4 regions of the Burkholderia theae genome follow, and region 2 is predicted to be linked to each of the others. Evidence: predicted binding sites of a transcription regulator. Region 2 holds the regulator's gene; each other region holds the start of a gene.
What was found. Region 2 encodes sigma-54, which starts transcription at its own class of promoters, with help from an activator protein. Its sites were predicted from a motif close to TGGCANGNAANCTGCTTT; they were not measured.

Region 1 (3,435 bases), 1.6 Mb from region 2:
ATCGCGTACAGGATCAGAAAGAACACCGGCAGCATCAGTGCGAATTCGACCGCCGTCGAACCACGCTCGCGACGCCGCATTCCGGGGACAGAACGAATCATCGTCATTGCATCCCCCCGGTCGCAATCCGGTATCCGCACCACAGCACCGCCGGAATCACGAGAAACGCGGCATACGGCGATGCCCGGAAACCGGCGATCTCCAGCGTCGGCGAGCGCCGCTGCCACAACGCGGATACGGGCGTACGGGTTGCGAAGACCAGCGCGCCGGCATGGGCGAACGCGAGCAGGCTCGCCACGATCCAGAGCCAAAACAACGCATGGGGGCCGCACCACGCGCCAAGCACCGCGAATACCTTGACATCCGCGGCACCCATTATGCGCAGCACGAAAAATGGGAAAAGACTGACAATGCCGATCAATGCGCCAATCAGCGCCTGATTCACGGATATGCCAAATGGATTATGTCCGGAGAGTACAAATGCAGACACGAATCCACCGATCACCAGTGAATTCGGTATACGCCTATGACGGATGTCCTCGAGCGCGACGAGCACCGCCCACGCGAGGAAAACCCCGACGCCAGTTAGCAGGATCATTTACGCCCCGAGCGGCAAAACTTACCTACGCGGATTGCCGAAGCAATCCGCGTCCCTAACAACAGGGAGATGAGCAAAAGCTCGCTCGTTATGCCTTCGGCAACTGGTTGGCGATGTAGGTAAACGCCCCCGAGATGCCACCCGTCAACGTGCCAACGGCAGTGACAAGAGCGACGGCGACAAGTCCGGCGATGAGTCCGTACTCGACTGCGGTAACCCCGTCTTCTTCCTTAAGGAAGCGAATCATCATTGCTTTCATTTTATTCCTCGTGCCTGTATTTACGTTCTTTGGCCTTTTATACGTATACATCCCCGCATATCTGGCCCTTGCCCCGCGTCGTTCGCCACATCTGCGTTAGCGTCAACCGGGTGCGCTTTCTTTATAGGTCGCCCCGAAGGGCATGTCTCACGATTTGATGCAAGTTAACATTCGCGATAGTGACCCTCCTCGAACGTTGTGTACCGAACCGTACATTTGCTTACATCTGCTCCGGATTCTATATCCGATCCTATTTAACTTCCAACCTCTTTTAACGGCATGGATCGAAAAAAATGACCAGGAGCACAACGTATTTGTACGGCGTTTCGGTACGTCTTACACATAGGATTTACGATAGGTTAGATGTGCACACCTAATCCACCAGTAAAACAATTGCCCTGTCCACCAAGCCCGTAGGGGCCCTACGTTACGTCGCACGCGTAACACCAATGTTGTGACGTTACGTTACGAAACGGCCGAAACCGTTCTCATTCGTCTGCACTTAAACAGATTCAACAATCTTTCAATTTCCATAACTTCCTTTTCCGACAAGGAATTGCCTCGTTTAAAACCTGTCGTCGAACCGTCGGCCATCGAAATGGCACGACAGTTGCAGAGTAGTCCTCGCACCACTCAACACAACGAAGTTCACAAGACATTTTTAATGCGAGGATGAAATGGACATCAAGGTTATCCCCCATGGCGTGTTCCGGACGACTCTGATCGCGGCCACCGTTGCAGCCATGCTTTCCCTCTCCGCGTGCGGCGGCTCCGGTTCCATCAGCCAAGGCCTCGGCGGCGGCTCCAGCTCGGGCACCGGCGATGCGATCTCCACGTCGGGCGGCGGCGGCTCGGGCACGAGCGGCACCTCCGGCACCAGTGGGACGTCGGGCACGAGCGGCACCTCCGGCACCAGCGGCACCGGCACCTCGGGAACGAGCGGCACGTCCGGCACCAGCGGCACCTCGGGAACGAGCGGCACCTCCGGCACCTCGGGTGTGTCGTCGAACGCAGTGGGAACTGTCCTCGCAAGCGGCAGCAATATCGTCACGGGTGTCGGCGGGACCGTCTCGGGTCTCGGCACCGTCATCTCCGGCCAGTCACTGCCGGGCGTCAACCCGGCCACCACGCAAGCCGCGGGCGGCATCGTGCAAAGCGTAGGCGGCGCCGTTACCGCACTCGGCAACGGCCTCGGCAACGGTCTCGGCCAACTCGGCGCGACGAAGGATCCGATCGGCACCACGGTCGCCAGCACGGGCGGCGTGGTCAATCAGCTCGGCGGCGCAGTCACGCAGACGGGCAACCTGGTCACGAGCCTCGGCAGCGGCCCGCTGTCGCCGCTCGCACCGGTCACGGGTGCCGTCGGCGGCCTCGTGTCGACGCTCGGCGGCGCCGTATCGAACGGCGGCAACACGCTCACCAACGTGCTGTCGACCGGCCCGATCCAGCAAGTCACGCAGACGGTCAGCTCGGCCATCACGCCGATCACGACCATGGTCGGTCAGACGACCCAGACGATCGGCACGGCGACCGGCCTCGGCGCGCCGGTCAACACGCTGCTCGGCACGATCGGCAATGGCCTGAACCAGGCCGGTGCGCTGCTCGCGTCGACGGGCGGCAACCCTGTCACGACGGGCCTCGGCAACACCGTCTCGTCGACCGGCAACACCGTGAAGGCCGTCGGCGGCCTGCTCACGGGCGGCACCGGCGGCGTGACCAACCCGCTCGCACCGCTCACGGGCCTCGTCTCGACCGTCACCGGCGCACTGGGTGGTGCAACGGGTGGCGGCAGCGGCCCGCTCGCTCCGGTCACCGGCCTCGTCTCCACCGTCACCGGCGCACTCGGAGGCGCAACGGGTGGCGGCAGCGGCCCGCTCGCCCCGGTCACCGGCCTCGTTTCCACCGTCACCGGCGCACTCGGCGGCGCAGCGGGTGGTGGCAGCGGCCCGCTCGCTCCGGTCACCGGCCTCGTTTCCACGGTTACCGGCGCACTGGGCGGCGCAGCAGGCGGCAGCGGCGGCCCGCTCGCCCCGGTCACCGGTCTCGTCTCGACGGTCACCGGTGCACTGGGTGGCGCAGCAGGTGGCAGCGGCGGTCCGCTCGCCCCGGTCACCGGCCTCGTCTCGACGGTCACCGGCGCACTGGGCGGTGCAACGGGCGGTACGAGCGGCGGCCCGCTCGCGCCGGTCACGGGTCTCCTCGGCGCAGTCACGGGCGCACTCGGCGGCGCGACGGGCGGCTCGGGCGGCAGCAGCCCGCTCGCTCCGGTGACGAACGTGGTGTCCACGGTCACCAGCACGGTCGGCGCACCGGCATTGACCGGCGGCACGGGTGCAGTCACGAACTCGGGCTCGTCGTCGAATCCGCTCGCGCCCGTCACGTCGCTGATCGGCGGCCTGCTCGGCGGCACGCACGGCAAGTAAACCAAGATCCATTCATCGAAAAGACAGCGAGGAGTCCTTCATGTCCCAGCAACGTTCCCTCACGACGGCAGCCCTGCGCCAGTGGCGCGTACCCCTCACCGCCTTCGCCGCAGCCTGCCTGCTGGCCGCCTGCGGCGGCGGCGGCGTCAGCTCGC
Region 2 (3,435 bases):
CACGATCATCATCAAGGGCGATCGCGTCGAAGTGCGCCAGGACCCGGAAGGCTATCAGTACGCCACGTCGTTCGGCAGCAGCAAGAAGCACGCGACGTTCCGCCAGAAGCGCGAAGGCCTCGACGAATACATCGACGGCGACGCCGAGCGCATCGACTACGACGGCAAGCAGGACCTGACCACGCTGACGACCGCCGCGACCGTGCGCCGCCTGCAGGGCACGTCGACCATCGCCGACACCGTGCACGGCAGCGTGGTCACGTACGACGGCCAGCGCGATTTCTACACCGCCAAGGGCGGCAAGGATGTCGCCGCGCCGGGTAACCCGAACGGCCGCGTGCGCGCGATGCTGTCGCCGAAGAACGGCGGCCCCGCTCCGCTGAACGGTGCGCCGGCGAAGCTGTCGCCGTCGACCACCATCCAGGGAGCGCCGGGCCAATGAACGCGTTACCGAACCGCCAGCCGGCCGGCACCACGAGTTCGCTCGTCGTCCGCAACCTGAAGAAGCGCTACGGCTCGCGCACGGTCGTCAAGAACGTGTCGCTCGACGTGAAGAGCGGCGAAGTCGTCGGCCTGCTCGGCCCGAACGGTGCCGGCAAGACCACGTCGTTCTACATGATCGTCGGCCTCGTGCCGCTCGACGCGGGCGAGATCTCGCTGAACGGCAGCTCGATCAGCCTGCTGCCGATCCACAAGCGCGCGTCGCTCGGCCTGTCGTACCTGCCGCAGGAAGCATCCGTGTTCCGCAAGCTGACCGTCGAGGAAAACATCCGCGCGGTGCTCGAGCTGCAATACGGCGAGGACGGCAAGCGGCTGTCGAAGGACGGGATCGCGTCGCGCACCGAAGCGCTGCTCGACGAGCTGCAGATCGGCCACCTGCGCGAGAACCCCGCGCTGTCGCTGTCGGGCGGCGAACGACGCCGTGTCGAAATCGCGCGCGCGCTCGCGACCAACCCGAGCTTCATCCTGCTCGACGAACCGTTCGCCGGCGTCGACCCGATCGCGGTGCTCGAGATCCAGAAGATCGTCAAGTTCCTGAAGCAGCGCAACATCGGCGTGCTGATTACCGATCACAACGTCCGCGAAACGCTCGGCATCTGCGACCACGCGTACATCATCAGCGACGGCTCGGTGCTCGCCGCCGGCGCGCCGAGCGATATCATCGAAAACGAAAGCGTACGCCGCGTGTACCTCGGCGAGCACTTCCGCATGTAACTCCCTCCTCGTGGCTGGCTGCACCCCGCCCGGCATCGCCGCGCGGGGCAGCGCCCCGCTTCGCGGCCATGCCCGCGACCGGGCGGCGCGCCGCGCGTAATCGCGGATGGCTCAACGCGCCTGGGTCGTGGCACACTGCCGGTATGACTCCCTCCTTGCCATGAAAGCCAGCCTTCAACTCCGCCTGTCGCAACATCTGGCGCTGACGCCCCAGCTACAGCAGTCGATCCGGCTCCTGCAGTTGTCGACGCTCGAATTGCAACAGGAAGTCGCGATGGCCGTCGCGCAGAACCCGCTCCTCGAGAGCGACGACGAATGGATCGCGAGCCCGTTGCGCGTTGCATCGGACGGATCGCTGATCGCGCAGACGCCCCCCGCGCAGAACACCGAGCCAAGCGCGGCGAACAGCAGCAGCCAGTCGAGCGATCGCGCGGAGCGCGACGAACCGGCCGGCGCGGACGAATACGACGGTTATGGATCCGGCGACGGCAACGACGGCCCGCAATGGAATCTCGACGAATACGGCCGCTCGAGCGGCGCATCCGACGACGACGACCTCCCGCCGCTGCAGGTACAGGAAGCCGCGACGTCGCTGCGCGACCACCTGTCCGCGCAATTGCGCGTCACGCAGGCCGGCCCGCGCGATCGCGCGCTCGTGATGTTCCTGATCGAATCGCTCGACGACGACGGCTACCTGACCGCGACGCTCGACGAAGTGCTCGCCGACCTGCCGTCCGAGCTGGAGATCGACTGCGACGAACTGAACGCGGCGCTCGCGCTGCTGCACAGCTTCGACCCGGCCGGGGTCGGCGCCCGCTCGGCCTCCGAATGCCTGAAGCTGCAGTTGCTGCGCCTCGATCCGTCCCCGACGCGCACGCTCGCGCTCGAGATCGTGTCGCAGCATCTGGAACTGCTCGCCGCACGCGACTTCACACGGTTGCGCAAGCACCTGAAGGCGAGCGACGACGCGCTGCGCGACGCGCACGCGCTGATCCGCTCGCTGGAGCCGTTCCCCGGCGCCGCGTACGGCAAGGCCGAGGCCGACTACGTCGTGCCTGACATCATGGTGAAGAAGGTCGGCCAGGGATGGCTCGCGGAACTCAATCCGGAGGTCGTGCCGCGTCTGCGGATCAACAACCTCTACGCGAACATCCTGCGCAACAGCCGCGGCGATCCGTCGGCCGGTTCGCTGAAGCAGCAGCTCCAGGAAGCACGCTGGCTGATCAAAAACATCCAGCAGCGTTTCGACACGATCCTGCGTGTCGCGCAGGCTATTGTCGAGCGTCAGAAGAATTTCTTTGCGCACGGTGAAATTGCCATGCGCCCCTTGGTTTTGCGGGAAATAGCTGATACGCTGGGCCTACACGAGTCGACTGTCAGCCGTGTGACAACCGGGAAGTACATGCTGACCCCGTTCGGGACGCTTGAATTTAAGTACTTCTTCGGATCTCACGTTTCGACCGACACCGGTGGCGCCGCCTCGTCGACCGCCATCCGAGCCCTCATCAAGCAACTGATAGGAGCTGAAGACCCAAAATCGCCACTTTCGGACAGCCGCATTGCCGAGCTGCTGGCAGAACAGGGTTTCGTGGTCGCGCGCCGCACGGTTGCGAAATATCGCGAAGCCCTCAAAATCCCGGCAGTGAATCTGCGCAAGTCTCTTTAGGCCTGCTGCCTGCCCGGCGGCAGGCGTGTTCCGGCCACCGCGCACACGGGGAACAAGCCGGGCGACCTGTCCGCGATACGCCGCTTCGTGCGGCAAGGGCAAGTCGACCGGAGCGCCGCCTCGATGCGGCCGGGTGGTCACTCGCTTGGAGAAGCACTATGAACCTGAAGATCAGTGGACATCATCTCGAAGTCACGCCTGCAATTCGCGAGTACGTCATCACCAAGCTGGACCGGGTGCTACGGCATAGCGATCAGGTGATCGATGGCACTGTGATCCTCTCGGTCGACAATCACAAGGAAAAGGACAAGCAGCAGCGCGCGGAAATCAACCTGCACCTGAAGGGCAAGGACATCTTCGTCGAAAGCGCGAACGGTAACCTGTACGCAGCGATCGATCTCCTGATCGACAAGCTGGATCGCCAGGTCGTCAAGCACATGGAGCGCCTGCAAACGCACGCGCACGACCCGATCAAGCTTCAGCCGTCGATCGACCAGATCGAACTGCCGCCGCAGTAACCGACACCGCAACACGCACGCCGCCCGGTTCGCCGG
Region 3 (3,435 bases), on a different replicon from region 2:
CCCGTGATCGGGGCGAGCGGGTTGCTGCCGCCCGTGCCGCTGCTGGAGCTGCCTGCGTTGTTGTCGTGGACGAGGCCGCCGGTGGACGTCACCGTGTTGCCGAGCTGGGCCACGACGCCGCCGAGACCCGCGCCGAGCGGGTTGTCGGTCGCGCCGCCGACCTTCGTGCCGGCGGTGGCGAGGCCGTTGCCGAGCGTGCTCAGCAGGCCGTTGAGCGGTGTGCCGAGCAGCGTTACGCCGCCGAGCGTCTGCGTGGCGCCCGGTGTCGTGACGCCGCCGGTCAGCGTGTTCGTGATCGGGTTGATCACCTTGCCGACCTGCGTCTCGAGCTGCTGGACCGGCGAGCTGTTCAGCGCCGTGTTGAGGCCGGATGCGGTCGAGTTGACCGCGCCGCCGACGGTGTTGACGAGATCGCCGACGAGCGTCGTCACGGGCGACAGCGGCGACAGCGGGCCCGAGCCGAGGCTCTTCACCGCGTTGCCGAGGTTGTTGACCGTGCCGCCGGCGCCGGTCAGCAGGCCGGTGGTCGACGTCAGCGTCGGTCCGAGCGGGTTCGCCGACACGCCGATCGAGCCGAGGCCGGCCGCGACGCCGTTGCCGAGCGACTGCACGCCGTTGCCGAGGCTCGTGACCGCGTTGCCGATGCTGGTGGCCGTCGTCGGGTTCGTGCCGGGAATCTGCACGCCGCCGATCTGCGCGCCGCCGTTCGCGACCGTCGTGCCGAGTGCCGTCACGAGGTTGCCGGATTTCTGGAGGACATTGCCGAGCGGGGTGACGCCGGTGCCGGAGGTGCCCGAGGTGCCGGAAGTACCCGACGTACCGGAGGTACCCGAGGTGCCAGACGTACCGGAGGTGCCGGAAGTGCCCGAGGTGCCGGAAGTACCCGAGGTGCCGGAAGTACCCGAGGTGCCGGAAGTACCCGAGGTACCGGAAGTGCCCGACGTGCCGGAGGTACCCGAGGTGCCAGAGGTACCCGACGTACCGGAAGTACCCGACGTACCGGAAGTGCCTGACGTACCGGAAGTACCCGAGGTGCCGGAAGTACCCGAGGTACCGGAAGTACCCGACGTACCGGAAGTGCCCGACGTGCCGGAGGTACCCGAGGTGCCGGAAGTACCCGACGTGCCGGAGGTACCTGACGTACCGGAAGTGCCCGAGGTGCCGGAAGTACCCGACGTACCGGAAGTGCCCGAGGTGCCGGAAGTGCCCGAGGTACCGGAAGTGCCCGACGTGCCGGAGGTACCCGAGGTGCCGGAAGTGCCCGAGGTACCGGAAGTGCCCGACGTGCCGGAGGTGCCCGACGTGCCGGAGGTACCCGACGTACCGGAGGTACCCGACGTACCGGAGGTACCCGAGGTGCCGGAAGTGCCCGAGGTGCCAGACGTACCTGAGGTGCCGGAAGTACCCGACGTGCCGGAGGTACCCGAGGTGCCCGACGTACCGGAAGTACCCGACGTACCGGAAGTGCCCGAGGTGCCAGACGTACCCGAGGTGCCGGAAGTACCCGAACTACCGCCCCCCGACGTCCCCGACGAACCGCCGCCGGACGTGCCGGAAGTCCCCGAGCTGCCGCCCGTCCCCGACGTGCTCGGCTTGATCGTCGGCGGGGTCGTCGGTCCGTCGACCGAACCGCAACCATATAGCGCGAGCAGCGACGTGACGGCCATCGTTACCGTCGTCTTCTTGAAAATGTTGTGCATGTTGGCCTCGACATTGGAAGTGTGTCCAAGCCTGCACTGCAAATTCCGCGCCACGACAGGTTCCGCGAAACGGTGTCGCGCTTTGTTGCGAAAATCGGGAATATCAACGCGATTTAAACGCATGAATGACGGTTTCGCGCGGCCGGCGCGTAAGGTGCGTCAGTGCGTGCATGGCGATGTTCCCATGAGCCGCCGTAACGCGCGGCGCAATGTTACGTAGCGTTCGACATCGCGTCACGCGATCGGCCGCGAATCGAGGGCCGCGTCTTTGACGAAACGTGCTGGCCCCGTGAACATGGCGCGACATCTCCCGGCCGCCGGCGCCGCCGAAACGGTCACGACCTCACACAGGACACCGACATGAGCGAACAGGACAGGGAATACGGCAAGGCGCGGCGGATCGACGTGATGGGCGAGGCGTTCGTCGAGCGCGCGATGCGCGACCTCGACGGTTTTTCGCGGCCGCTGCAGAACTGGCTGAACGAACACGCGTGGGGCAGCACGTGGCAGCGGGGCGGGATCGACCTGAAGACACGCAGCCTGTGCACGTGCGCGATGCTGGCGGCGCTCGGCCGCAGCACGGAACTGAAAGGTCATATTCGCGGTGCGCTCAACAACGGCGCGAGCCTTGTCGAGATCCGCGAGGTGCTGCTGCACAGCGCGCTGTACGCGGGCGCGCCGGCCGCGGTCGAGGCATTCCGCAGCGCGCGCGAGGTGATCGCGGATCTCGGGCTGTCGGTGCCCGACGACGAAGCCTGATTCCGCCGCAGCGCCGGCGGTCCGGCACGGGATCAGGCCTCGTTTCGTTCCGGCTTAGTGCTGGGTGCTCAGTGCTCGACACGCGCCGCTTGCGCGGCGGCATCGGTCGGCGCGGCGGCGACTTCGAGCAGCCAGTCGGCCGTCGCATCGGGAATCGTGATCGGCAGCATGTGACCGCCTTCGACGACCTTCAGCCGCACGCGCGCCGATTTCTTCGCCAGCGCGTCGCCGTGCTCGCGCCAGTTCAGGATCGGATCGGCGCGGCCGTACAGCACGTCGACCGGCAGCGCGAGGTCCGCGTATCGGCGCTCCATCGCGGGCAGGTCGACGGGCGCCGACAGCAGGTCGGTCGCCGTCGCATAGAACACGTGCGGCCGCATGCCGAGCAGCCCGCCGCCCTTGACCGGGAAGTCGCGCGGCACGTCTTCCGGCGCGAACACCTGGCGCACGGCCTTGCGACCGGTCAGGATCGTCAGCGGGATCGCGAAGGTCCACGACACGAAACGGCGCACGAGCGGCGACGGCAGCATCAGCGGCCGGAACGGCGCCGGCGGCTCGGGCTGCTGGTGCGACAGCGGCGCGATCAGCGCGAGCCGGCTCACGCGGTCCGTGTGGTTGAGGCCGACCGCGAGCGCGATCGCGCCGCCGAGCGAATGGCCGACGAGCACGGGCTTGTCGAGCCGCAGCGCGTCGATGAACGCGGCGACCGTGCGGGCCTGCGCGAACACGTTCGCCTGCGAACCCGCGCCGCGGATCGAGCGGCCGGCGCCGGGCCGGTCGATGAGGATCACGCGATGCTGCTGCGCGAGCCGCGTGAGCGGCAGGTACGCGAAGTTGCGCAGCTGCCCCGCGAGCCCGTGCACGAACACGATCGGCGGGCCGTTGCCGTATTCGACGTAGTGGATGCGGTCGCCGCCGATGTCGACGAAGCGGCCTTCGGGCGGAAATGCGCGCGTCACGCGACGGGCCACATAAG
Region 4 (3,435 bases), on a different replicon from region 2:
AGCGTGCCGTTTCTCGCGACGTCGCCGATGAAAACCCCCGACGACGAGTCGCGCATGTTCGTCGCGCGGCGCGTGTTTCTGTGCGGCGCGATTGCGGTGTGGTGTGCGATCGTCGCTTCGCTGTTCGTGTGAGATCCGGGTGAGACGGCGGTCGCCGGAGCAGCCTCAAGCGAGTGCTTCGAAACGTCTTGCGTGACGCCGTGGCGCACGGTTTTCATGCGTCGAAACAGGCCTTCGTTCCTGCTTTGATTTCACCGTGGCGTGCACTAGATTCGAAGCGTTCACATGTCACTGAGCGCGAGGTGGAGTCATGACGCCGTGGGAGATTCAGGGCACCGAAATGATCAGCTGCAATTGTTCATACGGTTGCCCCTGCCAGTTCAATGCGTTGCCAACCAACGGCAATTGCGAAGCGATGGGCGCGATGTCGATCGACAGCGGCCACTACGGCGACGTGGTGCTCGACGGTGTCAGGATCGCGGTCGTGTTTCAGTGGCCGGGGCCCGTCCACGAAGGCAAGGGAAAGTGCCAGCCGATCGTCGACGAACGTGCCAGTCCGGCACAGCGCGAGGCGGTGCTGAAGATCATGACCGGTCAGGATACCGATCCGTTTGCGACGATGTTCTCGGTGTATGCGTCGACGCTCGAGCACGCGTTCGAGCCGATCTTCACGAGGATCGACTTTGACGTCGATGTCGATGCACGGCGCGGCCGGATTCACGTCGACGGCGTGTTCGACGTCGAGGGCGAGCCGATCCGCAACCCGGTGACAGGCGCCGAGCATCGCGTGCGGATCGACCTGCCGCACGGTTTCGAATACGAGTTGGCCGAGATCGGTTCGGGTTCGGGGCGCTCGCAAGGCAACATCGCGTTGAATCTCGACGGCACCTATGCGCAGTTCGCGCGGCTGCACCTGAACAACCACGGGCTGATCCGGCATCGCGTCGCGGCATGATTCCCCTCGACAACTGGCTCGGGCGCGAGCGCGTCATCACGCTGCTCGGCATGGCCGCGCTCGTCGGCATCTGCTGGTTCTACCTGTGGACGGGCGCGGGAACCGGCATGTCGGCGCTGGAGATGACGACGGTCGCGCTGTTTCCGCATCGGCTCGCGGACGACATGGGCAGCATGGATCCGTCGCTGCCGACCGTGATCGTGATGTGGTGGGTGATGATGATCGCGATGATGACGCCCAGCGCGGCGCCGCTCGTGATGCTGTACCGGCGCGTGCTGCGGCATCGCAGTGCGGACGGTGCGGGTTCGGCGTTCACGTCGGTGTCGCTGCTGGCCGGTTATCTGACCGCGTGGCTCGCGTTCTCGATCGGCGCGGCATTGCTTCAGAAGCTGCTGCAGCCGGCCGGGCTGATCTCCGCGATGATGCTGTGGTCGAAGAGCGCCGTCCTGTCCGCGATCGTGCTGGTGCTGGCCGGGCTCTATCAATTCTCGCCGCTGAAGCGTGCGTGTCTTCGGCAATGCCGTGCGCCGGCCGGGTTCCTGGTCGCGCACTGGCGCCCGGGCGTCGCCGGCAGTTTCCTGCTCGGCGCGCGGCACGGCATGTATTGCGTGGGCTGCTGCTGGTTGCTGATGGCGCTGCTGTTCGTCGGCGGCGTGATGAATGTCGTCTGGATTGCCGCGCTGTCGCTCGTCGTGTTCGCGGAAAAGATCCTGCCCGGCGGCGAACGTATCGGCCGCGCGCTGGGTGTCGTGCTGATCGCCTGGGCTGGCGTGACGTTGATCGTGTGATGCACTCGACGACATCGGGATGCCGCCGATGACGATGGCGTTCAAGATCGCCGATGCGGCCATGATCGCGCCGCTTGATGTGGGCGACAGTGTCAGGGTGTGAGTGGAAGGCGTCAACGACACGCTTACGATCGTCAAGCTTGTGAAGCGGCCGTGATGAAGATGCCGCGCATGCGCGGTCGCGGCAGGGTTTTTCCCATTCGTGCTACGTAACGCAGGGCCGATGTTACGGTGAGATTGCCGGGACGCCGGCGTCGATTGAACCGCAGGGCTGGACTCGCTTGCAATGCGTCGTGCCGGAAAGGGCCGCCGGCACGGTCGCTGCTGGACGGTTGCAGGATTGTTAACGACGCCGATGGAGATGGCACGGTAGCTGCTTGCTGAAATGATCGCGCTGAATAGCTTACGGGGGCTTCCATGCAAAATCATTTCATCAAGGCGAACGTTGCGCTCGCCGCCATCGCCGCGGCGTGCGCGCTGGCTGCGTGCGGCGGCAACGACGTTACCTCGCCGACACCGGGCGGTAACACCATCGGAACGAGTACGACCGGTACGTCAAGCGGTACAAGTGGCACGAGCGGGAGCAGTGGCACGAGCGGCAGCAGCGGCACAAGCAGCAGCGGCACAAGCAGCAGCGGCACAAGCAGCAGCGGCACAAGCAGCAGCGGCACAAGCAGCAGTGGCACAAGCAGCAGCGGCACAAGCAGCAGCGGCACAAGCAGTAGCGGCACAAGCAGCAGCGGCACAAGCAGCAGTGGCACGAGCAGCAGCGGCACAAGCAGCAGCGGCACGAGCAGCAGCGGCACGAGCAGCAGTGGCACGAGCAGCAGCGGCACGAGCAGCAGTGGCACAAGCGGAACGCCGGGCACGAACGGCATCATCAGCTCGGTCGGTTCGGTCGTCACCGATGTGGGCGTCACGATCGCCGGCGCAAGCCCTCCGGGCGGAACCAAGGGCGTGACCACCGGGCTTGCCAACACGGTCACCGGCGCCGGCACGCTCATCCGCGATACGTCGAACGCGGTGAGCAACGGCATCGGTCAGATGGGTTTCACGACGAACCCGGTCGGCTCGACGGTCGCCGGCCTCGGCACGATCGTCGGCTCGACCAGTAATCCGGTCAGCGGTCTCGCCGACACGGTGAAGGCGCTCGGCTCCGGCCCGCTGTCGCCGCTGGCACCGCTCACCACGCCGGTCGGCGGCCTGCTCGACACGGTGGCCGGCGGTCTGAAGTCGGGCGGCACGATGCTCGGCTCGGCGCTGTCGTCGGGCCCGGTCCAGCAGGCAACGCAGGCGCTCAGCACGGCGATCACGCCGCTCGTGACGACGGCCGGCCAGCTCACGCAACAGGTCGGCACCGCAACCGGCCTCGGCCAGCCGGTCGCCGGCCTGCTCGGGCAAATCGGCGGGGCAATCACGTCGGCCGGATGGAAGGTGACATCGGCGTCGCCGCAGCCGGTCGTGAGTGGTGTCGGTGAACTCGTCCGTGCGGTCGGCAATACTGTGACCAACGTGGGCGGGCTCGTGAACCCGAGCGGTGCGAACGGCGCGGTGCCGATCGCCGGCCTGGTGACGAGCGTGGTCGGCGGTATGCCGGCGGCCGTGCACGGCGGCTCCGCGACCGGCACGGGAGGCGGCAATCCGTTGGGCGCGCTCGGCAATCCGCTCGCGCCGGTGACGTCGCTGGTGGGC

Region 1: a site for sigma-54 is predicted at 1,457-1,474, ahead of ACN22W_RS07815 (collagen-like triple helix repeat-containing protein). Genes of this name have one in related genera too.
Region 3: a site for sigma-54 is predicted at 1,736-1,753, ahead of ACN22W_RS26690 (collagen-like triple helix repeat-containing protein). Genes of this name have one in related genera too.
Region 4: a site for sigma-54 is predicted at 2,106-2,123, ahead of ACN22W_RS22655 (collagen-like triple helix repeat-containing protein). Genes of this name have one in related genera too.

The regions. Positions count from the first base shown of each region.
Region 1 covers NZ_CP183461.1:1,691,214-1,694,648, reverse strand. Annotated here, with positions in the region: gene ACN22W_RS07830 (TadE/TadG family type IV pilus assembly protein) at 1-101, opposite strand, end outside; gene ACN22W_RS07825 (A24 family peptidase) at 104-598, opposite strand; gene ACN22W_RS07820 (Flp family type IVb pilin) at 687-857, opposite strand; gene ACN22W_RS07815 (collagen-like triple helix repeat-containing protein) at 1,535-3,280, shown strand; gene ACN22W_RS07810 (collagen-like triple helix repeat-containing protein) at 3,321-3,435, shown strand, end outside.
Region 2 covers NZ_CP183461.1:3,293,236-3,296,670, forward strand. Annotated here, with positions in the region: gene lptA (lipopolysaccharide transport periplasmic protein LptA) at 1-442, shown strand, start outside; gene lptB (LPS export ABC transporter ATP-binding protein) at 439-1,215, shown strand; gene ACN22W_RS15535 (RNA polymerase factor sigma-54) at 1,376-2,881, shown strand; gene hpf (ribosome hibernation-promoting factor, HPF/YfiA family) at 3,040-3,399, shown strand.
Region 3 covers NZ_CP183462.1:2,051,385-2,054,819, reverse strand. Annotated here, with positions in the region: gene ACN22W_RS26690 (collagen-like triple helix repeat-containing protein) at 1-1,700, opposite strand, end outside; gene ACN22W_RS26685 (carboxymuconolactone decarboxylase family protein) at 2,061-2,459, shown strand; gene ACN22W_RS26680 (alpha/beta fold hydrolase) at 2,528-3,435, opposite strand, start outside.
Region 4 covers NZ_CP183462.1:1,157,059-1,160,493, reverse strand. Annotated here, with positions in the region: gene ACN22W_RS22675 (hypothetical protein) at 1-132, shown strand, start outside; gene ACN22W_RS22670 (DUF1326 domain-containing protein) at 311-955, shown strand; gene ACN22W_RS22665 (DUF2182 domain-containing protein) at 952-1,743, shown strand; partial or broken gene ACN22W_RS22660 (copper-binding protein) at 1,745-1,846, shown strand; gene ACN22W_RS22655 (collagen-like triple helix repeat-containing protein) at 2,161-3,435, shown strand, end outside.